DNA from 3 places in the Arcicella lustrica genome. Region 1 is predicted to be linked to each of the others. Evidence: riboswitches for the same ligand, from Rfam matches in the RefSeq annotation. Region 1 holds a riboswitch; each other region holds the start of a gene.

What was found. A riboswitch is a leader RNA that binds a small molecule or an ion and turns the genes downstream of it on or off. The one in region 1 is predicted to bind S-adenosylmethionine.
Region 2: another riboswitch for S-adenosylmethionine. It lies ahead of VB798_RS08375 (protein-disulfide reductase DsbD domain-containing protein); the one in region 1 lies ahead of VB798_RS14380 (peroxiredoxin family protein).
Region 3: another riboswitch for S-adenosylmethionine. It lies ahead of VB798_RS04665 (hypothetical protein); the one in region 1 lies ahead of VB798_RS14380 (peroxiredoxin family protein).

The regions. Positions count from the first base shown of each region.
Region 1 is NZ_JAYGIM010000010.1:238,432-246,599, reverse strand. Features, by position in the region: gene VB798_RS14395 (family 78 glycoside hydrolase catalytic domain) at 1-1,060, shown strand, start outside; gene VB798_RS14390 (carboxymuconolactone decarboxylase family protein) at 1,168-1,608, opposite strand; gene VB798_RS14385 (Crp/Fnr family transcriptional regulator) at 1,718-2,296, opposite strand; SAM riboswitch class I at 2,592-2,688, shown strand; gene VB798_RS14380 (peroxiredoxin family protein) at 2,876-4,156, shown strand; gene VB798_RS14375 (YceI family protein) at 4,185-4,820, shown strand; gene VB798_RS14370 (cytochrome-c peroxidase) at 4,955-5,899, shown strand; gene VB798_RS14365 (peroxiredoxin family protein) at 6,111-7,418, shown strand; gene VB798_RS14360 (TonB-dependent receptor) at 7,529-8,168, shown strand, end outside.
Region 2 is NZ_JAYGIM010000006.1:106,663-114,830, forward strand. Features, by position in the region: gene VB798_RS08355 (hypothetical protein) at 1-700, opposite strand, end outside; gene VB798_RS08360 (sterol desaturase family protein) at 949-2,166, shown strand; gene VB798_RS08365 (sulfite exporter TauE/SafE family protein) at 2,203-3,147, shown strand; gene VB798_RS08370 (tetratricopeptide repeat protein) at 3,162-4,634, shown strand; SAM riboswitch class I at 4,722-4,817, shown strand; gene VB798_RS08375 (protein-disulfide reductase DsbD domain-containing protein) at 4,887-5,342, shown strand; gene VB798_RS08380 (cysteine desulfurase family protein) at 5,478-6,668, shown strand; gene VB798_RS08385 (arylsulfatase) at 6,833-8,168, opposite strand, start outside.
Region 3 is NZ_JAYGIM010000003.1:300,348-308,515, reverse strand. Features, by position in the region: gene VB798_RS04685 (SusC/RagA family TonB-linked outer membrane protein) at 1-870, opposite strand, end outside; gene VB798_RS04680 (YfiT family bacillithiol transferase) at 1,569-2,111, shown strand; gene VB798_RS04675 (NupC/NupG family nucleoside CNT transporter) at 2,280-3,521, shown strand; gene nadB (L-aspartate oxidase) at 3,589-5,175, opposite strand; SAM riboswitch class I at 5,459-5,587, shown strand; gene VB798_RS04665 (hypothetical protein) at 5,697-5,954, shown strand; gene VB798_RS04660 (homoserine O-acetyltransferase family protein) at 5,984-7,084, shown strand; gene VB798_RS04655 (phosphatase PAP2 family protein) at 7,102-7,767, opposite strand; gene VB798_RS04650 (YceD family protein) at 7,883-8,168, shown strand, end outside.

The DNA of each region.
Region 1 (8,168 bases):
TGCAGGAATTATCATTCCGTATAACGTTTATGTCGCTTTTGGCGACAAGCAAGTACTTGAAACACAATACGAAACGATGAAGAAAAGCGTGGAGTATATTCATAAAGCTGCTAAAAATGATTTATGGAATACAGGTTTCCAATTTGCCGACTGGCTTTCGTATCGTGTTGACGATTCAAAAGGAATGATTGGAATGAAATCTGCCATTACTGATAACTATTTGGTAGCACAATGTTTTTATGCTTACAGTGTACAGTTGATGATTAACACGGGTAAAATATTAGGACAAACAGAGGATGTGCAAAACTATGAAAAACTATTAGGAAGAGTTAAAAAACAATTCCAAAAAGAATACATGACTGAATCTGGAAAATTGATTTCAGAAACACAAACGGCATATATTTTGGCTTTACAATTTGATATGTTACCTGAAGCTCTTCGTCCGCAAGCGGTTGAAAGATTGGTGAATAATATCAAATCGTATAACTATCACTTAACGACGGGTTTCTTAGGAACGCCTTTCTTGAACCCAGTCTTGAGCCGATTTGATAGAAATGATGTAGCTTATAAATTGCTTTTACAAGATACTTATCCGTCTTGGTTATATCCAATCAAAACGCATGGTGCAACAACAATTTGGGAACGTTGGGATAGCATGAAACCAGACAGTACTTTCCAAGACCCGGGCATGACTTCCTTCAATCACTACGCTTATGGAGCTGTAGGCGACTGGATGTACAGAAACATTGCAGGCATTGATACCAAAGAATTTGATGGTGCGGGTTACAAAGAAATTGTCATCAAACCACAAATAGGAGGGGGGCTGACTTATGCCAAAGGTAGCTTGAAAACTAATTACGGAATTGTTGCTTCTGCTTGGAAAATAGACAGTGGAAAACTGACTTGGGAAGTAGAAATCCCAGCGAATACTACCGCAACGCTGACTTTTCCGACTAAAAAGATAGCTTCCATTATTGAAAATGGCACGAGCCTTAAAGTGAGTCAGGAGGGAAGTTTGGAGTTAGGTTCAGGGAAATATGCTTTTGTAATGGAGCTTTAGGGTTATCTTAAATGTTCAAGAAGCTATTTAAATTTTTCTATTAGCGGGTGAATTAATTCGCCCGCTAATAGAAAAATCAATTTTTATTTTTAAAAATCCTTCCAACATTAATGAGCCACTGGTAGCTGAGTACTAATAGCAATGCGATTCCAAGCGTTAATGGTTACTGCCACCATAATAAGTTGTGCAATGTAACTTTCACTAAAAATGGTTTTTGCTTTTTGATAAGTTTTGTCAGAAAGACCTCCTAAATGGATAAGCGTAATTTCTTCAGCAATTGCCAATACAACCTTCTCCTCTTCGCTGAAAATATCTGTTTCTTTCCAAGCATTTAATAAGAAAATACGTTTGGTAGTTTCTCCATTTTTAATTGCATCTGTCGTGTGTAAATCAATACAAAAAGCACAAGCGTTGATTTGGGATGCTCTTATTTTGATTAATTCTTTATGTGTTTTACTTACTTCTGTTGAAGCCAAATAAGTTTCTAAACCATACATTGCTTTCCAAGCAGCTGGTTGTACATCTTGAATTTTAATTCTCTGTTCCATTTCCTTTGATTGATATTTTGTTGTTTTAAATATTACCTTACAAAGGTCGGTCACAGAATTTCAAAAAAACTTAAGCTGGTTTAAGTAAGCATTTATGGTTTAAATTTAATTAATGTTTCATACTTTTTTTTCTTAATTCACTAAGATACTCAGGGGTAAATCCCAAGAAAGAAGCCAATATTTTCTGCGGAATGCGTTGAATAAATTGAGGATATTTGCTACTAAACAACTGATAAAATGCTTCTTTGGAAAAAGTAAAAATGTGCTTTACTCTCAATAAAGAAGCAGCATAAGCTCTTTGATAGATTTTATTAAAATAGCGTTCCATTTGCGGAAAGTCTTTCAACAATTCTTCTAAAGTATCTCTATCAATCTCCATTACTTCCGTCGTTTCAATGGCTTGAATACTGAATTCTGCTGTTTTTCCACTATGAAAAGCTGTGAGGTCTGTCATCCACCAGCCTTCTATCGCAAACTGTATCGTTTGCTCAATCCCTTTGTCATCACAAAAAAACAAACGCAAGCACCCTCTATCGACAAAATATAATGTTTTGCAAGATTGATTCTCTTGTAGCAAACAGGCTTTTTTTTCATAAACACGAGGCTTAAAATAAGTTAATATTTGAGTAATATCAGTCTCTGAGATTGAAATTTGTTGTGCTATATGCTTTCCTAAAAATGCTGACATTGGCTTATTACTTGGTTTTACAGAAAAAAGAGATATTGGAAATGTTATAAAAATATTAGTAGTCTTGGAAAAGTAAAGATTTTCTTTCAAGATTATAAATACAAAATAAAGTATTTTATTGCTCTTCCAACTGGTGCAAGTACTCGCACTTGCCATCATTATGATGCCTTGAATGACTCTAATTAAACCTTTTTCTTAGTCACAAATCTCCAAGAAAATTATTTTTTTGAGTTTTTTTACTCAAACATTTGTTTTTCTAAAATTAAATTAATTAACTTTGCCTATAGAATTAATAGATTTATAAAGAACGAAGCGAGAGACTAGGCTCAATGACCTTCTGGCAACCTGTTAGCCACCAACAAGGTGCCCCAACCTAATTCTAAGGATAAATCGTACATACAATCAATTTTTTTACGATGATGCTTGATTAAGCATTGATGGGAATTGCGTTTTTGCTATTTCACCTTCAATACTGTATCAATTAATAAGTATTTATTTATAGTGTAATCAAAATTACGATTGTATAATATACTTAATCTATAAACTTAATAGAATAATAAAAACAACCGACTGAATCAAATGAAAACTAAAAACCAATTACTATCAATCGCTTATTTAGCTGTAGGCTCATTGACTTTCAACGCTGCAAATGCACAAAATAAATTTATCAAAGAAGGGGTTTGGCGTGGTGAATTTAAAGTGAATGAAGTACAAGTTCCTTTTAATTTCGAGGTAAAAGGAAAGGATGCTGAACACGCAACTTTCACGTTAATCAATGGCTCAAGAAGGGACGATTTTCATGTACAGCAAATCGCAAAAGATTCAGTATTTATCAAAATGAATACTTATGATGCTGCACTAGTCGCAAAAGTGAATGATGATGGAACGCTGTCGGGTGTGTACAAAAGTCTTGTTCCTAATTTCAAAGGAAATTTCCTTCCCTTTGTGGCTGAATATGGTAAAACCTATCGTTTTGTAGAACCAGCCAAAGAGATTCAATCGAACCATAACTTATCAGGAAAGTGGGCAATTAAAATTTTAAGTAAAGAGCCAGTAGCGGATCAAATAGCTGTTTTTGAGCAAAAAGGCAATAAACTCAAAGGCGTATTTTTGAAAGTAACTGGCGACACTCGTGAATTGGAAGGAATTGTTCAAGGCGATGAATTTACGTTGACGGGCTTTTCTGGGCCAAGTCCTTGGTTAATTCGTGGAAAAATAAATCCTGATAAAAGTATCAAGGGAGAAGTCGGTTTAGGCATTTATAACAATGTAAAATTTGAAGGCGTAAAAGATAAAAAAGCAGAACTGCCAGATCCGTATGCATTGACTTTCTTGAAAGAAGGCTATGAAAAACTTGATTTTACTTTACCAGATTTAAACGGTAAGCAGGTTTCATTAAGTGATGATAAATACAAAGGCAAAGTAGTAATTGTTGAAATAATTGGCACTTGGTGCCCGAACTGTACAGACCAAACACAGTTTTTATCGCCTTGGTATAAAGCCAATAAAGCTCGTGGTGTTGAAGCCATCGCTGTTGGTTTTGAACAAAAAGACGATTTAGCTTATGCAAAATACACTTTAGGAAAACTGAAAGAAAAGTATGACATCCAATACGATATTTTATTTGGAGGTATTGCAGATAAAAAAGTGGCTTCAGAAAAATTTGTAGCCCTCAATAAAATGATAGCTTTTCCTACGACTATCATCATCGGCAGAGACGGAAAAGTAAAACAAATCCATACGGGTTATACGGGTGAAGTAACAGGAAAATACTTCAAACAATATGTTAAAAAATGGAACAAAGAATTAGATAAACTCATTGCAGAACCTGTTCCAAGTACAGAAGTAGCTTTAAAATAAAATCAATCTTCATTTAAATAATTTAATCATGAAAAAAATCACGCTTATCCTAACGAGTGTATTGGCTTTAGCAATTGGTGCAAAAGCAAACGACAAAAATAAAGGGAACGATACTGTTTATACAGTTGATAGTCAATCAAGTAAACTTGTCTGGACAGGAAAGAAAGTAACAGGAGAACATACAGGAAATATTTCCTTGAGTACTGGAAGTTTAGTAACAGCCAACAATAAACTAAAAAGTGGCACTTTTGAAATTGACTTAACGTCGCTAACAGTAACCGATTTGACTGACAAAGATTATAATGCCAAATTGGTTGGACACTTAAAAGCGGATGATTTTTTTAGTGTAGAAAAATTCCCTAAAGCAAAATTTGTAACTACTTCTGTTGTACCGAAAGGAGGTGAGAATTATGAAATTTCAGGAAAACTTACCATCAAAGGCATTACTAATGAGGTGAAGTTTCCAGCTACTGTAAAAGTAGAAAAAAACAAAACGACGGCTCAAGCGAAAATTTTGGTTGACCGCACCAAGTATGATATTAAGTTTCGTTCAAAAAACTTTTTTGAGAACCTTGGCGACAAAGCAATCGACAATGATTTTGAATTAGCCGTTAATTTGGTAGCTCAAACAGGAACAGCCGCAGCAAAAGCTACAGGTAAATAAGTATGAGATTCACTATTTTAAGGGCAGATAAATAGTGAATCTGTAAATACTTATGAAATTTAGAGGTACAAAAATCTTTGAGCTTTTGTACCTCTAAACTTCCAACGCTTCTTTTTATATTTAAATGAATTACGATGAAAAAGTACTTCTACATACTCACGTTAGCTTGTATAGTTTTGATGAGTTTTCAGTATCGTTTGCAAGAAAATGAGCCTATCACGAAAGTAACTTTAGGAGAGAAATTATTTTTTGACCCAATTTTGTCTTCTAAACGTACTTTGAGTTGTGCATCATGCCATAAACCAGAGTTGGCTTTTGCAGATACCACACAATTTAGTGTAGGTGTTGATGGTATTCTGACAGATAGAAATACTCCTTCTGCCATGAACTTAGCAGGTAGAATTCATTTATTTTGGGATGGTCGTTCTAATTCGCTAGAAGAACAAGCTATTCAGCCCATTATCTCTACCACTGAAATGAATTTGCCCATTGAGCAAGCAGTAGCAAGGTTAAATGAACATAAAGTATATAGTAGAGCGTTCAAGAAAATCTATAAATCTCAAGTAACTGAAAAACTCTTGGGAGACGCCTTGGCAGCTTATCAAAAAACACTAGAAACCGCCAATACTCCTTATGACCGCTACATTAATGGAGACGATTCGGCGATGAGTGAGGAAGCAATTCGTGGACGACTTATTTTTATTGGAAAAGGGAATTGTTCCAATTGCCATGCTGGAGAAGATTTTACGGCGGATAGATTTAAAAATATTGGATTGTTCGATGGTAAAAAACACAATGATGTAGGCAGATTTAAAATCACGAAAGATTCTAGTCATTTAGGACATTTTAAAGTGCCAGGTTTACGAAATGTAGCCATTACTCCTCCGTATATGCACAACGGTGTGTTCAAAACCTTGCGTGAAGTAATAGAATATTACAACCAACCTGACGCTTTTGTGAAAAATGGCGTCAATAGAGATTTGTCACTCAGTACGCCATTAGGACTCAGTAAAACAGAAATAAATGAGTTAGAAGCTTTCTTAAAAGCTTTGACAGATGATAGATTCTTGAAGAAATAACCATATTTTGAATAATTTACTTAAACCAAATATACCTTTTTATTACTACATTTTTTATATCCATTAACAATTTAAACCTAATAATTATGGTGAGACTCATTAAGTTTCATTTGGTCTATCATGACCGATGCCTGTCAGTTTACTTTAGTTAATCATCTTCCAACAAAATATCGTCCATCAAAATATTGATGGACGATTAACACAAAAAATCATGAAAATCAATTTTATAAAAGGTGCGTGCAATGTTTCATTGTTAACGCTCTCATTGGCAAGCACAGCCCTTGCTGTCGAAAAACCTACTTTAAAAGAAGGTAAATGGCGTGGAGAGTTTCAAGTAAATGAAACAAGAGTCCCTTTTAATTTTGAAATAAAAGGGAAAACAATAGAATCATCAACGCTGACTTTATTAAATGGGAGCAGAAGAGATGACTTCAAAGTAAAGGCTATATCGGGCGACAGTATTTTTGTAAAAATGAATACTTATGATGCCGCTTTAATTGGTAAAATTGACGAAAATGGTACTTTCAGAGGTGTTTACAAAAGTCTTGTTCCAAATTTTAGAGGAAATTCTTTGCCTTTTGTGGCTGAATTTGGCAAAACTTATCGTTTTGTAGAACCCGGAAAAGACCTCAAACCTGTCACCAATGTTACTGGAAAATGGAATGTAAAAATCATCAGTAAAGACCCAAATGCTGCAAATTCTATTGCACAATTAGAACAAAAAGGGAATAAATTAACAGGAGTATTAATGACTGTTGTTGGTGATACTCGTGAACTTGAAGGTACAATTCAAGGGAATGAATTTCATCTTTCAGGTTTTACAGGACCAAGTCCAGTAGCAATTAAAGGAAAAATCAATGATGATTTAACAACCATAAGTGATGGTGAAATCAGTTTTGGGATTTATGTTACTCAGAAATTTGAAGCAACAAAAGATAAAAATGCTTCATTACCAGATCCTTACAAGCTTACTTTCTTGAAAGAAGGCTATAAAAAATTAGATTTTACTTTTCCAGATTTAACTGGGAAACAAGTATCATTAAGCGATGATAAATACAAAGGCAAAGTAGTTATTGTAGAAATTATCGGTACTTGGTGTCCAAACTGCACTGACCAAACTCGCTTTTTAGCACCTTGGTATAAAGCCAACAAACAAAGAGGCGTAGAAGCAATAGCTATTGGTTTTGAACAAAAAGATGATTTAGAATATGCCAAATACACTTTAGGTAAACTTCGTGATTTCTTCGGAATAGAATATGATATTCTTTTCGGTGGAATTGCCGACAAAAAAGTAGCTACCGAAAAACTTGCAGCTTTAAATAGAATGGCGGCTTTCCCGACGACTATCATCATTGATAGAAAAGGAGATGTTCGTGAAATCTATACGGGTTACACAGGAGAAGTAACGGGCAAGTACTTTAAAGAATACACTAAAAAATTCAATAAAGTATTAGACGGATTAATTGCTGAACCAAACCCTTACGAAAAGGCGACTATCACCACTGCAAGTTTGAAATAGTTTTATTCATCAATTAACTAACATACCCCCACATAGACAGTCCGTAATAGTTGCCATGTTATTACGGCTGTCTTTTACCTAATCTTTACTTTAACGAAAATCTATCCATAATGAAACAAAAATTACTTTTATTATTTAGCCTAAGCTTGCTTTTTAGTACAGCCATTGCCCAAAAACGCAATAACATTGTGGGTAAAATTATTGATGCAAAAGATAATGCTCCGCTGGCAGGTGCCACCGTTTTAATAAAAGGTACGCAAACAGGTACAACGTCTAATTTTGATGGAAACTTTACGCTTTCTGCTAAACCAGAAGATATAGTACTTGTGTCCTTTGTGGGTTACGTGAGTCAACAAGTAAAAGTTGGCAATCAAAATTCATTGACGATTAAATTAAATCCTGACCAACAAGACCTTAACGAAGTGGTTGTTATTGGTTCTCGTTCAAACCAAGCAAGAACTAATATAGAAACGCCTGTGCCTGTTGATATTATTACCAGTAAAGAAATAGTCGCTACAGGAAGAACGGATTTATCACAAATTCTTAGCTTTATTGCTCCTTCAGTAAATTCCAATCGTCAAACTGGCGGAGATGGTTCTTCGCACATTAATCCGCTTGCTTTAAGAGGTGTTGCTCCAGACCAAACCTTGATTTTAGTCAATGGTAAACGTCGTCATACCAGTGCTTTAGTCAATGTATTAGGAACACCAGCTCAAGGTGCTTCGTCAGCTGATTTAGATGCGATTCCTG
Region 2 (8,168 bases), on a different contig from region 1:
CTTCTTTGTATAAATCATTAAAAAACTCAATATTTTCAATGAATGAAGTCGAACAAACGCCTCCAATTAATTGACTTATTAACTTATCATATTTTGAGTCCGAATCAACTTTAAGAGTTTGAATAATTTTTTTGGCTTTATCATTGTTTTGTGAAGCTAATTCGAAAATAATTGACACCCATCCAAGGTGAATTTCATTTTGTAAATCAATAGCTTTCTTAAATAATTTAATGATTAGTTCGATTGAAAAATCTGCTTCAAAAGATATTGAAATAAGTCCATTTAAGAAAATTGAGTCAATTTCATTGGCTTCAAGCTCTTCTATATAAGTGAAAAGGAAGGTTGTATCATAGCCAATGAAATCTCTTAGAAGTGAAATTGATAAATGTTCTTTCAGGAATTTATTCGTATTATAATCTATTTTCTTGCCATCTTGGGACAGGAAGTTTATAATTTTATTTAAGCAGGTAAGTGAATTTTCCCAAGTATGTTTTGGAATGGAATCACATTGTTTTTTAAGAACATCTATAAGATCTTCCATAGGATATTTTTCAAAATCAACAGTAAACCATCTAATTCCTGCCGATGTCATAACTAATTTTAAGGGATAATTTTCTGGCTCACTAAGAATTTCTTCTGAAAAATATAGTGTTTTATGGTTTAAGATTATGTGAGTAAAGTCTTTATGTTCTATCATCATTTATAGTGGCGTTTTAACTTATATTTTTTGAAAGGAGCTTGTGAAAGTAAATAGTCAAAATATTTACCCTTTGTATTTGATTACTAACAAAAATTGCTATTTGTAATTGCAAAACCAAATCTTCCCAAGAGTAATGGCTTTATTGATGCGATAATTATCTCAATTTAAAAAATATAAAGTCTATAGATTTTGTAGTTTAAAAACAATGTTTTAAATTTGTTAACTACTTAATAAAAATATTATCAGCAATGAATTTCAATTATCTAGCTTTAGCAGTTCCTTTCTTCTTGTTTTTAATTGGCTTGGAATTCTGGGTATCAAAAAAGAAAGGAAAACATTTTTATAATTTTAATGATACTGTTTCAAACCTCAGTATAGGGATTGCAGAAAGATTGTTGGATGGTCTGACACTCGGATTATTCTATTTTGTGTACGATTATTTGTACAAGCATTTTGCAATTTTCCACATTCAGCCAAGTGTACTTTCTTGGATTGGTTTGTTGTTGATTACAGATTTTCTTTGGTATTGGTATCACCGTTTAGGGCATGAAGTAAATTTATTGTGGAGTGTACACGTGGTACATCATCAAAGTGAAGAGTTTAATTTTACGGTTTCGGCTCGTATTACTTTGTTTCAAGCAGTAGCACGTACTTTCTTTTGGTCACTTTTGCCAATTGTAGGTTTTTCTGCGGAAATGATTACGACGATATTATTAGTTCATGGTTTGTATCCATTTTTTATACATACTCGTACAGTTGGGAAATTAGGAATCCTTGAATATATTTTGGTAACGCCTTCGCATCACCGAGTACATCATGCCAATAACGAGCAATATTTAGATAAGAACTACAGTGATGTTTTTATTATTTGGGATAAACTCTTTGGTACTTTCGCCGAAGAAATTGAAGAGCCAACTTATGGTTTAACAAAGCCATTAAACAGTAATAGTTTTTTATGGCAACATTTTCATTTCATGCTAGAAATGGGCTATGCTTTTAAATATGCTGAAGGCTGGAGAGAGAAATTAAAAATGCTTTTTGGCAAGCCAGAGCATATTAATCCCACTTATAGAAGAGTATTAGAACAAAAATTTGTGATTCATAAAACCGATAAACTACACAGTACACGCTTTAGAAATTATGTGGTTTTACAGATGACGCTGATTTTAATCACACTATTTGCCTTTTTACTTTTAGAAGGACAATTAGGTTTAGCCACACAAATTGCTACGACTTTCATCATATTAATTACGCTGGTGAATTGTGGAGCCATTTTAGAACAACGTCGCTGGATTTTTTATCTTGAATATATTCGATGTTTTCTGATTTTATGGATTAGCTATATCCACTTTGAAAATACCATTAATCCTTACTTTTTAAGTAGCATTATTTTAATCGTCACGCTGTATTTCAAAACATTGAATCGTCAGTATTTAAGGTTGATTTATGGCTTGCATAATAACTAAACCAGCGTTTTTTGTATTATTTTTAATTACATCAAAATGGAAAACAATCAGTTCTTAAATAAAATATATCTTCGTTTAAAACTCAACAATCAGTTTGAACGAGTGTTGATGTGGTTCATTGGCATTACTATTTATTTGCTAGCCTTTAGCATTTTTATTGGTAAAGCTCCTTTGTTAGATGCCGTTTATCAAACCAAAATATGGTTGGGAGAAGATTTCTTTTTATACGTTGGCGTTGGCTTACTTGCTCAATTGGTCGATGGTTCTTTAGGAATGGCTTATGGCATTACTTCAACTTCTTTTCTTTTGGGTATTGGAGTACCACCAGCTTTGAGCAGTACAAGTGTTCACGTTTCTGAAATGTTTACAACAGGAGCGTCAGCTATTTCGCATTACCAATTCAAAAATATCAATAAAAAACTATTCAGAGCTTTGCTTTGGGGCGTAGTTGGTTCTGTGGCTGGTGCTTATTTACTTTCTGAAATTATTGATGGAAATTTCATCAAACCATATATTTCATTGTACATGTTGATACTTGGTTTTGTGATTTTGAAGAAAGCATTTCAGAAAAATATCGCTAAACGCAAAACCAAAAGAGTAGGAATTTTAGCGATTTTCGGAGGATTTATGGATGCCATCGGTGGCGGTGGCTGGGGACCAATCGTTACTTCATCTTTATTAGGTCAAGGCAGAAACCCTCGTTATGCCATTGGTTCAGTGAATGCGGCTGAGTTTTTAATTACGCTTTCAAGTGGATTGACTTTCTTATTTTTTGAAGGCGTTAATTCTTGGCAAATTATTTTAGGTTTAGTAGTTGGTGGAATTATTGCCGCTCCTTTTGGTGCAATTTTAATCAATAAAGTACCAAGAGGACCATTGATGTTTATCGTTGGTTCAGTCGTGATTTTCTTAAGTTTCAGGACTTTATGGACAATAATTCCTGATTTGTACTTATTTATTTCGAAAGTGATTATTCATTAGTAAAGGCTAAAATTATGAAAAAATGGAACCTCATATTAATCGTACTTTTCTGGTTTTCAAATAATTCACTTGCGAATGATTTTGAATTTACACCTAATCTACAAAACGCTTACAGCGAATTATGTAAACTAAAGGTACAACACGCCAAACAATTGTTAGCCAAAGAACCTGCCAATAATGGTATCAGAATTTGGTTGGAAGATTTTGCAGACATGATTGTACTTTTTGCTAGTGAAGATGAAAAAGAATATGAGCGTTTGGCAGAAAATGAAGATAAGCGATTAGATTTAATTGAAGACTTAGACGAAAACTCGCCTTACAATAAATTTGTTCAAGCAGAAATAAAACTTCATTGGGCTTTAGTAAAAATGAAATTAGGACACGAAACCAAAGGAGGTTTTGATGCGATTTCAGCCTATAAATTGTTGGAAGAAAATCGTAAAAAATTTCCCAATTTCACAGCGAACTATAAGAATTTAGGCGTTTTTCATGTCATGATTGGTTCAGTTCCTGAAAATTATCGTTGGGTTACAAAACTCTTGGGATTAAAAGGAAATATTCAACAAGGCTTGAAAGAATTGAATATTGCCATCAATGATAAAATCGTCGGTAAAGAAGCCAAGTTTTATCAATTGTTTATACAGTCGAATGTACTGACTTTGAATGATGATGAACGTCAAGAAATAACACAATTTGTAAACAACAATCCTGATAATTTGGCGATTAGCTTTTTGGCGACTTCTATTTTAATGAGGGATAATAAAAGTGAAATCGCACAGAAAATTTTGCAGACAAGAGCAAGTGGTTCAGGATATTTAGCAATGCCGATTTTCGATTTGTATCAAGCTGAAATTTTATTCAACAAAGGCAATTATCCGCAGGCTATTCAGTATTATCAAAATTATTTGAAAAATTTCCGAGGACATAGTTTTTTGAAAGATGTAAATTTTAAATTGTTCTTGGCGAACTGGCTGACGAATAATCCAGATAAAGCTTTGAATCATTTGGCAAAAATTCCGAATGTTGGGAAAAAGCTTTCTGAAACAGATATTATTGCGCAAAATTTTTATGAACAGTTTCAGAAAACAAAGATTTATCCGAATAAAAATCTTGTGAAAGCGAACTATGCTTTTGAAGGAGGACATTATGCAGAAGCATTAGAATTTTTAGATAATCTTGATGAAAACTCTTTTACGGCACAATTAGATAAAGCAAATTTTAATTTCAGAAAAGCCAGAATTTTACAAAAATTAAATGCTCAGAATCAAGCAATTCCTTATTTTGAGCGTGCTATGGCACTTTGTGCAGGCCAGAATTGCCATTTTGGAGCGAGTTCTTCTTTACAATTAGGATATATTTATCAGCAAAAGAATGATAAATTAAAAGCTAGAATGTCTTTCGAAAAAGCCATTGCCTATAAAAAACATGAGTATAAAAATTCTATTGATAACAAAGCGCAAGCAGCGTTAACCGAAATGGGAATTTGATATATAATTTGAAAAATTGAAGAAATAAATTCCTAAAATATTTGGATTACTCATTATAAAAATAGAACTTTGTCTATCGAATAAATAGATTTATAAAGAACGAAGGGAGAGATAAGGCTCAACGAACTTCTGGCAACCTGTTACCACCAACAAGGTGCCCCAACCTTATTCTAATGATAAATCAGAAGAAATCAAATTACACATTTTGTTTAATCAAGGAATAGCACTTGCTATTCCACAATCTAATACATCATGAGACGTATATTTATTATCGTTGTATTAATTTTGTCGTTTGTATCGGCAAAAGCCCAGCAAGTAAATCAGATTGCTAATTGGAAATATACTTATTCAAATCCTAATTTTAAAGTAGGAGATGAAGTAGAATTGATTTTTACGGCGAATATAGAAAAAGGTTGGTCATTGTACTCTAATGACTTCAAAGCGGATATTGGTCCTCAACCAACTACTTTTTGGTTTGCAGAAAATGGTTCTTTTGAATATGACGGAAAAATTACGCCAGTTGCTCCCTTAAAGAAGCTAGATAAAAACTGGGGATTTGAAGTAACCTACTTTAAAGACAAAGCGGAATTCAGAACAAGAGTAAGAATTGTTGAACATGCCTTAGATATTTTCGGAGGGATAAAAGGACAATTTTGTAATGATAAAAAAGGAGTCTGCATTCCATTTGAACAGAAATTTCAGTTTTAGGAATTAGTTAATTTAGTTTATATCATTCATTTACATTTCATCAATAAATACAGATTACAGTGAAAGGAAAAAACCTTTTAAACCTATTGACTTGAAAATTGAACCTTCAACAATCTAAACAACATAAAAAACACCATGGAGATTTATTGTGATAACGCTGCGACAACTTCCTTAGATTTGGAAGTATTAGATACGATGATTCCGTATTTGACTAATCATTTCGGAAATCCATCATCTAGCCACGCTATTGGAAGAAAAGCCAGAGAGGCCGTAGAAGAGGCTCGTCATAAAATTGCGAAGCTTTTAAACGCTTCTGAAAATGATATTTTCTTTACTTCTGGTGCAACAGAGGCAAATAATTTGGCAATTTCTGGTGCAATTAAAACTTATGAAGTCAGAAATGTTATCACAAGTAGATTAGAACATAAAGCCGTTTTACAAACATTAGGGCAGTATAGTCAGCATAATGATTTAGAAATTGATTTTGTAAGACTTGATAATAGAGGCAATGTAGATTTTGAGCAATTTGAATGGCTTTTGAAAAATAATCAGCAAACACTCGTGAGTTTGATGCACGGCAATAATGAAATTGGGAATCTGACAGACATAAAAAAAATTGGAGAAATCTGTAAAAAATACGATGCTATTTTTCATAGTGATACCACACAGACTATCGGGAAACATAGATTTGATGTCACAAAACTTTATATTGATTACATCGTTGGTTCGTCGCATAAATTTCATGGTCCTAAAGGGGTTGGGTTTATTTACATCAATAAATACAGAAAAATTCAACCACATATTTACGGCGGTGCTCAAGAGAGAGGAACAAGAGGTGGAACCGAAAACGTGGCTGGTATTGTAGGAATGGCAAAAGCCTTGGAAATTGCTTACAGAAATTTAGAAGAGTACGAAAATTATGTGGCTTTCTTGAAATCAAAGATGATTACGGCCTTGCATGATTTGTTTGGAGATGAAATTTCATTTAACGGAGAAAGTGATTCTACTACCGATAGCTTACCCAATATTTTAAACGTTGCTTTCCCGAATTTAAAGAAAGGTGGAGTATTGGTAAATCGTTTAGATGCACTTGGAATAGCGGTTTCTGGAGGAAGTGCTTGTTCTAATTTAACGAATAATGGTTCACATGTTTTAAAAACGTTGAATCGTAATCTTGATAAAGACAGCGTTCGTTTTTCATTTTGTAAATATAACACACCAGCTGAAATCGACTTGATTATAAAAGCTATTGTGGATATTTACGAGCAAGATATTTTCGTAAGAAAGTCAGTTCAAAATAAATCAGCGCAATTAATTTATGCTTAATTTTTGATTTTGCATGGTTCTTTTAGATAAAATTAGTATCTTTGTCTATCGAATAAATAGGATATAATATTAATATTTAAGCGACAGCTTTGTCAAATCTTTCAGGAAAGTCGGTGGTTGACTCTCTTTAGTTTTGGCGGGCTGTCGCTTAAATTTTTACAAACCTACTTATTCTGACTTACAAACGGAAATAAAGTAGATTCTACATGTGATGAATTCATCAATCCTTCCAACTCCTTTGCTTTTTCAGGAAATTGCTTGGCAATATTTTTACTTTCAGCTGGATCTTTTGCTAAATCATATAATTCTACTTCATTCTTAGGATTTACAGAAGCATTCAATTTTACGGCTTTCCAATTGCCTTGTCGTACCGCTTGAACCCCACCATTTTCATGAAATTCCCAATAAAGATATGCGTGTTTTGCTTGTGATTTATTACCTTTTAAAGTTGGGACAAATGAAAGTCCATCAGTATTTTTAGGCGCTTTTACACCAGCTAATTCAGCGAAAGTGGGTAGAATATCCCAAAAAGCACCAATATGATTATTCTGTGAGTTGGGTTTTATGACGTTCGTCCAACGAGCGATGAATGGTTCACGAATTCCACCTTCATACAAATCTCGTTTTACGCCTCTGAAACCACCGCCACTGTTAAAGAAAACAGGGTCAGCACCACCTTCTTTATGTGGACCGTTGTCACTCGTGAAAATCACCAAAGTATTTTTATCTAAACCTTCTTGCTTTAATTTTTCAAGAATTTGACCGACATATAAATCAAGTCGGCTAACCATAGCTGCAAAAGTAGCATGTGGATATTCTTGCGAAGTATAACCGCCTTTTGTGGCTTTTACACCATAATCATTTCCCTTATATGGCTTTTCATTGAACTGTTTTTTATAATATTCCAAGATGCTATCGTTAGGAACAAGTAATTCAGCATGTGGTAGAATATAAGGTAAGAATAAGAAAAACGGTTTGTCTTTTACTCTGTTATCAACAAACTCTAATGCCTTTTTTTGAATAATATCTGGGGCATATTCTTTATTTTCAATCAAATTTTTATTAGTTTCCAACACAACTTTTTGTCCGTTTTGCCATAAATGATTTGGGTAATAACGGTGTGCTAACGTTTGGCAATTATAACCAAAGAATTGATCAAAACCCTGTTTGTTAGGATCTCCTTCCGAACCAACTGGTCCTAAACCCCATTTACCAAAAGCACCAGTTTGATAACCCGCTTTTTGAAGTATTTCAGCCACAGTGCGCACAGAATCAGCAATTGGTTCTTGTCCTTCTGGGTCAACACCTTTGTTGCCACGGATATAAGTATGACCCGTATGTTGCCCTGTTAATAGCGAAGAACGTGATGGCGCACAAACACTTGTTCCCGCATAAAATTGCGTAAAACGAATACCTTGCTTGGCTAATTTATCAATATTGGGAGTTTTGATAAGTTTTTGTCCGTTGATTGCGATGTCGCCATAACCCAAATCATCCGCT
Region 3 (8,168 bases), on a different contig from region 1:
AATTTGATTGGCATCTGTAATAGAACCACTCCAACCATCACTGTACCAAGTACGGTATCCGTTACCACCACCATAAGTATTTTGGAAGTTAGGAGAAATGAATGGTCTATCAGCAACAAAGTTTGAATTTACTTCTACACCAATGCCTTTAGTTCCTGCACCGTTTTTGGTAGTAATCAAAATAACACCATTGGCCGCTCTTGAACCATACAAGGCCGCAGCGTTTGGCCCTTTTAAAACAGCAATATCTTTGATGTTATCTGGGTTTACTTCCGATAAACCCGAACCGAATTGCTTATCAAATGATTGTTGAATAGGTACACCATCAATTACCACTAAAGGCTGGTTATTACCCGAAACTGAAGATGAACCACGGATTTGAATGGTAGCAGCTGCACCCGGTCCAGAACTAGTATTTACTCTGAAACCAGCAATTTTACCAGAAAGCCCATTCGCTAAGTTGGTTGATCTTGCTTCTACAACACTCTCACCCTTAAGTTGTTGCTGAGAGAAACCCAATGCTTTTTTATCTCTTTGTACGCCTAATGCTGTAACAACTACTTCACTGAGTTGCATGACATCAGGTTTCATTTTTACTGAGATTGAGCTTTGCGAACCCACTGGAACTTCATAAGGAGTCATCCCAACGAAAGTAAATACTAGTATATCTTTGGGCTGACATGCAATGCTAAACTTCCCTTCACTACTTGTATTTGTACCACTTGTAGTTCCTTTGATTAATATAGTTACACCGGGCATTGCTGTACCATCTTCAGCGGAAGTGACTGTTCCCGTAACAGTTTGTTTTTGAGAGAAAGCTGTTGATGAAACCAACAGTATTCCCCACAAGAATAGTAAAATTTTGTTCATAAATGTTTGTTGTTATATGGTTGGTAATTCTATTTAATTCAATTGCTTTTGATAAAGGAAATAGTTTATCAGGCCAGTGATTTTGGGTCAAAGGCTAAAATGATTTCTCAGGAATAAAATTTTAAATCTGTATCAAAACAATAGGAACTATCACTACACTTTTTGATTAAAAGTGGAAATGTGATTTAATGAAATATGGTATAAATTGAAGTGTTGTTTTTGGAAGTAATCAAATAAAGGAATTAGTAATGCTTTGTCCGACTTTCGGAAGTCAAGTAATTGTTGTTTTAGTTTGCTGTGTTTTTTGATATAAGAAATTATACTTAATGCAAAATTTAAAGAGTTTTTAAGAAATGCCCAAATACAGTTTTTTATTTTGCTTTTCGTTGATTTCTAAGTACGATTATAATGAATTTATTTAAAACACCAAACATAATTTTTAAAAATTATTAATTAATTAGAAGGAAGAAACTATATTTAGTTAAAATTTTATAATAAATATAATTCTTCCAAGAGTAGTAAAAAGTCATGCTGAAAAGTGATAAAAGTTTTCCTTTTAATCAAGCTCTTTAATCTAGGTTTTTTTATATAAGTACTTATAAGTTAAACTACTTAATTCTTTGGAAGATAGCACTTCATGATTTTATCAATCAAATTTTAGATTATCTTGTATTCGAAAACAATAACAAAATAATATGATGGAAAATCTATCCTTAGAACAAATGCGTTATCCTATCGGAGTATTTAAGAAACCCAATGAAATCACGGATGATTTATTGAAATCTTGGATTGAGGATATTGAAGCGTTACCTACTTTATTAAAAAAAGCGGTTGATGGTTTGAGCGAAGAACAATTGGAATTGCCTTATCGCCCTGAAGGTTGGACACTGAGACAAACTGTAAATCATGTAGCAGATTCACATATAAATGCCTATTGTCGTTTTAAATTAGCATTGACAGAGGATACTCCAACCATTAGACCTTATGAAGAACAATTTTGGGCAGAATTAGAAGATGGAAAAAATGGACCTATCGAATGGTCGTTGACTTTATTAGAAGTACTTCATAAGCGATGGATTGTATTATTAAAGTCGATGACAGAAGAACAATTTGAAAGAACATTTGTTCATCCTGCTACGCAACAAGCCAATTCACTTCGAATAGTTACCGGGATGTATTCTTGGCATGGCAGACATCACACCGCACATATTACTGAATTAAGAAAGCGTTTAGGAATTTAATTGTAGGTTTTATATGGATGAAGACACATATTTCAATCTTGTAAAAATACAAAATCAAATGTTAAGTATCTTTTAGTTTTTTGCAAGTATCGCCTTTCGTCTTTTTTCCCTTATCTTTAACTTTTCATTCAACAATCACATAAAAGATTTGGTATTAACACTTTGTACATGGAACGTTTCACAGGACTTATTGGAATTGTATTAATTTTAGGAATTGCCTATTTGATGTCGAATAATAGAAAAGCAATCAATTACCGCACCGTCGGTGTTGGTTTGGCTTTACAGTTTGGTTTGGCAGTTTTTATTTTACGAACTGATATAGGAAAAACACTCTTTACAAAGTTAGGAGAGATGGTAAATCAGTTACTTGAAAAAGCTGATAAAGGTGCAGAATTTGTTTTTAGTTCTTTGGTTCAACCAGAATTGATGACAAAAGCGTTTGGTCCAGGACATGATTTTGTGTTCTTTTTCAAAGTAATTCCTACTATTGTATTTGTAGCTGTGTTGGTAAATATTCTTTACCATCTTGGTATTATGCAAAGAATCATTGCCGTTTTGGCAAAAGGTATGCACTGGCTAATGGGAGTAAGTGGGGCAGAGGCGCTTTCAAATGCGGCTTCGGCTTTTGTTGGACAAGTAGAGGCTCAGATTATGATTAAACCTTATTTAAAAGGAATGACAAAGTCTGAATTATTGGCTTCGATGACGGGAAGTTTTGCCTGTATTGCTGGGGGCGTAATGGCTACTTATATCAAATTAGGAGTACCTGCTTCGTACCTTTTGGCGGCAAGTATTATGGCTGCTCCGGGTGCTTTGGTTATTTCTAAAATCGTTTACCCAGAAACGGAAAGGTCTGAAACACAGGGGTTTGTTCAGCTTGAAATCAAAAAAGTACATTCTAATTTAGTAGATGCTATTGCTTCTGGTGCTTCTGAAGGATTAAAAGTTGGTTTTAATGTAATTGCAATGTTGATTGGTTTCATCGCTCTGATTGCTTTAATTGATTCAATTTTATGGCATATTGGGTTCTACGTTTTCGGAATGCCAAACCTTAGTATGAACTTCCTTTTAGGAAATGTTTTCTCTGTTTTTGCATGGGCAATGGGTGTACCTGCTAAAGATACTCAAGTTGCGGGTGCTTTGATGGGGACTAAAATGGTTGTAAACGAATTTGTTGCTTATTTAGACTTAGTGAAAGTAAAAGAAACACTTGATGCTAAAACATTGGCTATTACAAGTTTTGCTTTGTGCGGATTTGCTAACTTTAGTTCGGTAGCAATTCAAATTGGTGGTATTGGTGAGTTAGCTCCTGAACGCAGAACAGATTTAGCAAAATTAGGTTTCAAAGCTTTGATTTGTGGTACTTTAGCAAGTTATTTGTCTGCAACTTTAGCGGGATTACTTCTCTAAGAATATGATTATTACATAAAAAAAGCCTGACGAAGTTACAGCGTCAGGCTTTTTTGTATAAGTATGATTAATTTTTAATGTTATCAAGATTATAATGTAAGCCTCGGTTTTCTTTACGAGCTCTAGCATCTTTAATAACCAAATAAGCTACATTAATCATATTTCTAAGCTCATTGATTTGAACAGAAATTTTTGATTGTCTATAAAGTTCTTCGTGCTCTATATAAATCAATTCCAAGCGGTCGTAAGCTCTTTTTAATCGTCGGTCAGTTCTTACGATACCCACATAATTACTCATGATAGATTCTAATTCCCTAGCCATTTCTGTTACCAAAACTAGTTCTTCTGGATGCGTCGTTCCTTCATCGTTCCAATCTGGAATATTGTTTGGAATGATGTTTTCTTCAAAGGTTTCAATAGATTTCAAAAAAGCTCTATGCGCATAAACAATGGCTTCAAGTAAAGAATTTGATGCCAAACGATTAGCGCCGTGCAATCCTGTTGAAGAACATTCTCCAGCGGCAAACAAGAAATTAATATTCGTCTGCGAATACTCATTTACTTTGATTCCACCGCACAAATAATGTTGTGCAGGAACTACTGGAATCATATCTTTTTCAGTAATTTCCAAACCAAGATTTTCTTTGCAATACTCATAAATCATAGGGAAATGATGTTTGAAATCCTCACTGTCTAAATGACGAGTATCCAAGTAAACATGGTCAACTCCATTCTTTTTCATTTCAGAGTCAATCGCTCTGGCAACAATATCTCTAGGTGCAAGCGAAAGACGTTCGTCATATTTTTCCATGAAAGTAGTTTCATCAATATTTTTCAGAATACCACCATGCCCACGTAAAGCTTCAGAAATTAAAAAAGAAGGTTTTTTGCCAGGTTGATACAAAGAAGTAGGATGAAACTGAATGAATTCCATTCCTTCAACTAAACCCTTGGCACGATATGCCATAGCGATACCATCGCCCGTTGCAATCGTAGGATTCGTCGTGCTTTGATAAACCTGACCAATTCCTCCTGTTGCCAAAAGGGTTGTTTTGGCTAAAAAAGTTTCAGTTTTTCCGGTAAAAGTATTTAGGATATAAGCGCCAAAGCATTTTTTATCAGGCGTATCTTTCGTTACTTTTTCGCCTAAATGGTGTTGCGTAATTAAGTCGATAGCAAAGTAATGCGTGAAGAAATCAACACTTTTGAAAGACTTTACTTTTTCTAAAAGTGCTCTTTCAATTTCATTTCCTGTTGAATCTTTATGATGTAAAATTCTTTGGTCAGAATGTCCGCCTTCTTTCACTAAATCATAAGTGCCATCATTCTTTTTATCGAAATTAGTGCCATAAGAAATCAGTTCTTTTAAGCGTTCAGGAGCTTCGGTTACAACAATTTCAACGGCTCTTTTATCAGACATAAAATCACCTGCCACCATCGTATCATTGATATGTTTTTCAAACGAATCATCATCTTTCCAAACAGTAGCAATACCCCCTTGGGCATATTTTGTATTACTTTCTTCTTCAACAGTTTTGGTAAGAATCGCTATTTTAACATCTTGACCTTTTTCTTCAAAATAAGAAGCAATTTTTGCTGTATAAGAAAGCCCTGCAATGCCTGAGCCGATAACTAAAAAGTCGTATTGGGGCATAATGATGAAAAACGGCTTGCCGCCCGCATTTTATAAGTTAATGTACAATTTTAATGTCACGAATAAGCAAAGTTATTTTAAAAACTCCTTTATTTATACTTTGGCTTGGAAATTATCTGTATAAATCAAACTATCAAAGCTTAATGAATACTTTGAATTTGGCTTTTGAAAGAAGATTCTTCAACGAGAATCATCAAAAAATTTGCATTTCCCAGCATTGAGGTTTTACTTTGCATCATCAAGTCAATTTTCTTCCGAGGTTTTCAGCCTCATCGGAGTAATTGATTTATAAAGAAGAAGGGAGAGAATAGGCTCTATGAACTTCTGGCAACCTACCGCTCGTAAAGGCAAGGTGCTAATTCCTACCTAAAATAGATAGCTGATTATTGGGCTTTTTTAGGAAATATAAACCAATTACGATTACTCTCCCAGTCATTTTTCATGCTGTAAAGTATTCGTCAGGTTTACGATTTATTTTCGTTTATCGTCATGATTTTTTCATGACCAAATTTGTCAGCTTTATGTCAAAATTTATTAAACTTACAACGGGCAATTATCTAATTGTTCATGGTTTCGACGCCAGCAATAAGGAAATTGTTGAAGAAGTAACTGTGCCACAGAAAATGGTGAAAATTGTCGCTATCGAACGTATTCAATCTATTTCTGAGAAATATATTTTGGTTACAGGCTCGCATGGTAGATTGATGTATTGGGAATATGAAGAGAATTTCGAGGACTTGCAAAAGCAATTATTAAATAACGAGCTTTTGATTGCTTAAAATAAAGGTTTCACCCAAAAAGAGTATTGGTGCTCATTTTTTATCCATTGAATAATCTTTTTAAATATAACAAAGCCTTCGCATTAGAAGCGGGAGGAGTTTTACCAGAAATTGAACTAGCGTATCAATCTTTGGGTAAGATGAACGAAGACTGCTCTAATGTAGTTTGGGTTTGTCATGCCTTTACGGGTAGCCAAGATGTGGAAGATTGGTGGCAAGGTTTGGTAGGAAGAGGTAAACTTTTCGACCCTGATAAGCAATTTATCATTTGTGTGAATGTTTTGGGTTCGCATTATGGAAGTACTGGTCCGCTTTCTATCAATCCAAATACTGGCGAACCTTATTATCATACTTTTCCATTTATTACCATTAGAGACATTGTGAATTCATTCGATTTACTTCGTGAACATCTCGGAATTAATCGAATTAGAACTTGTATAGGTGGTTCTTTAGGTGGACAACAATGTGTAGAATGGGCAATTTCTCAACCTGATTTGATTGAAAACCTGATTTTAATTGCGACTAATGCTCAACATTCACCTTGGGGAATTGCTTTTAATGAATCACAAAGGATGTCGATTGAAGTTGACCCTACTTGGAAAGAAAGTAATCCACAAGCTGGAATTGAAGGCATGAAAGCTGCTCGTGCTACTGCTTTGATTTCATACAGAAACTATGAAACCTATGGCGTAACGCAAGCAAGAAACGACGAGCCTTTGGGCAAAGTACATCGTGCAACGAGTTATCAGCGTTATCAAGGTGAAAAGTTAGCGCAGCGTTTTAATGCTTATTCTTATTTTGTACTTTCACAAGTGATGGATTCGCAAGATGTGGGGCGTGGCAGAGGTGGTGCAATTCAGGCACTTTCGCAGATTAAAGCAAAAACTTTGGTAATGGGAATTAAGTCGGATGCACTTTTCCCAATTAATGAACAAGCATTTCTAGCGAAACACATCCCTGGGGCTACTTTTCAAGCCTTAGATTCTTTATATGGTCACGATGGCTTTTTGATAGAAAGCCAATTAATTACTAAAGCCATTAAACTTTGGCAAAAATTTGTGAAGTTGGATGTCAATCCAATGTATGATTTTTTCAAGAAATTGGAAAATAAAAACTTAGCAATTCATTAATCGAAAATCCTGAATCATTACTGGTTCAGGATTTTTTTTTGACTGAGTAATTTCCGTTTATGCCACTCTTTCGGATTATTTTCTAACATCCTGTTGATTAAGATATAAACCACAAGGCTACTGAAAGTACCAATTACCGAGCCCGCCAAAACATCTTCAGGAAAATGCTGAAATAAATAACATCTTGAATAACCAGCCAAACAAGCCAGCAATAGGAAGAGTAAAGACCATTTTTTGTTGTAAAGGAAGATTGTCAGCAAAGTAAAAATCGCAAAGGCTGTAGTGGTATGCCCTGATGGGAAACTCAAATGAATATTAATTTGCAAACCTTCTACAAAATGCCAGTTGACATGCTTATCTGCAAAAAAACTAAGCGGACGAAGTGTATCAAAACTCAGCTTTAATGATGATGAAAGTAATGAACTTAATGCCAGCGATGCGGTTAACATTAAAGCTTTATCATAACTAATAAATAAGTAAACTAAAATAATAGTAACAAAAAACCAACCTTCTCCTAATTGTGTTGCCCCTTGAAAAAAGTAATCTGCCCACAAACTATTGCGTTGATTAATAAATACCATTTGCTCGAATTTGCTGTGCATTAATACCCAAATCAGCACCAAAAGCCAAACAATTGCATACAAGCTAAAGTAAAAAAGGTTGTTTTTAATAATTTGTTTCATAGAACAAAGGTCGCTAGCGAAAAGATATTTGCCAATAAGTACTTGTAATATTTTGTTCAATACTTGTCATTGTAAAAAATAGTCCCTAATTTTGCAGTCTTTTCGATGAAACCAAGTGAAAAAGAGCATATTAAATACATTTAAGATTGACATCTTCCGCCTTGAAAACAAGCATTATGTGCATGAATTTGAAGGAGGAGATGATTTCTTTGCGGCATTAGAGCAAGATTTAATCGAAAAAGGGCATTTCAAAGCAACTGTTACCTTAGATAAATCGGAAGTAATGATACAATTATTGTATCATATTGTAGGTTCTGTAGAACTAACTTGTGATCGTAGTTTAGATACTTTTGATTTTCCTGTAGATATTACTCAGAAAATGATATTAAAGTTTTCTGACC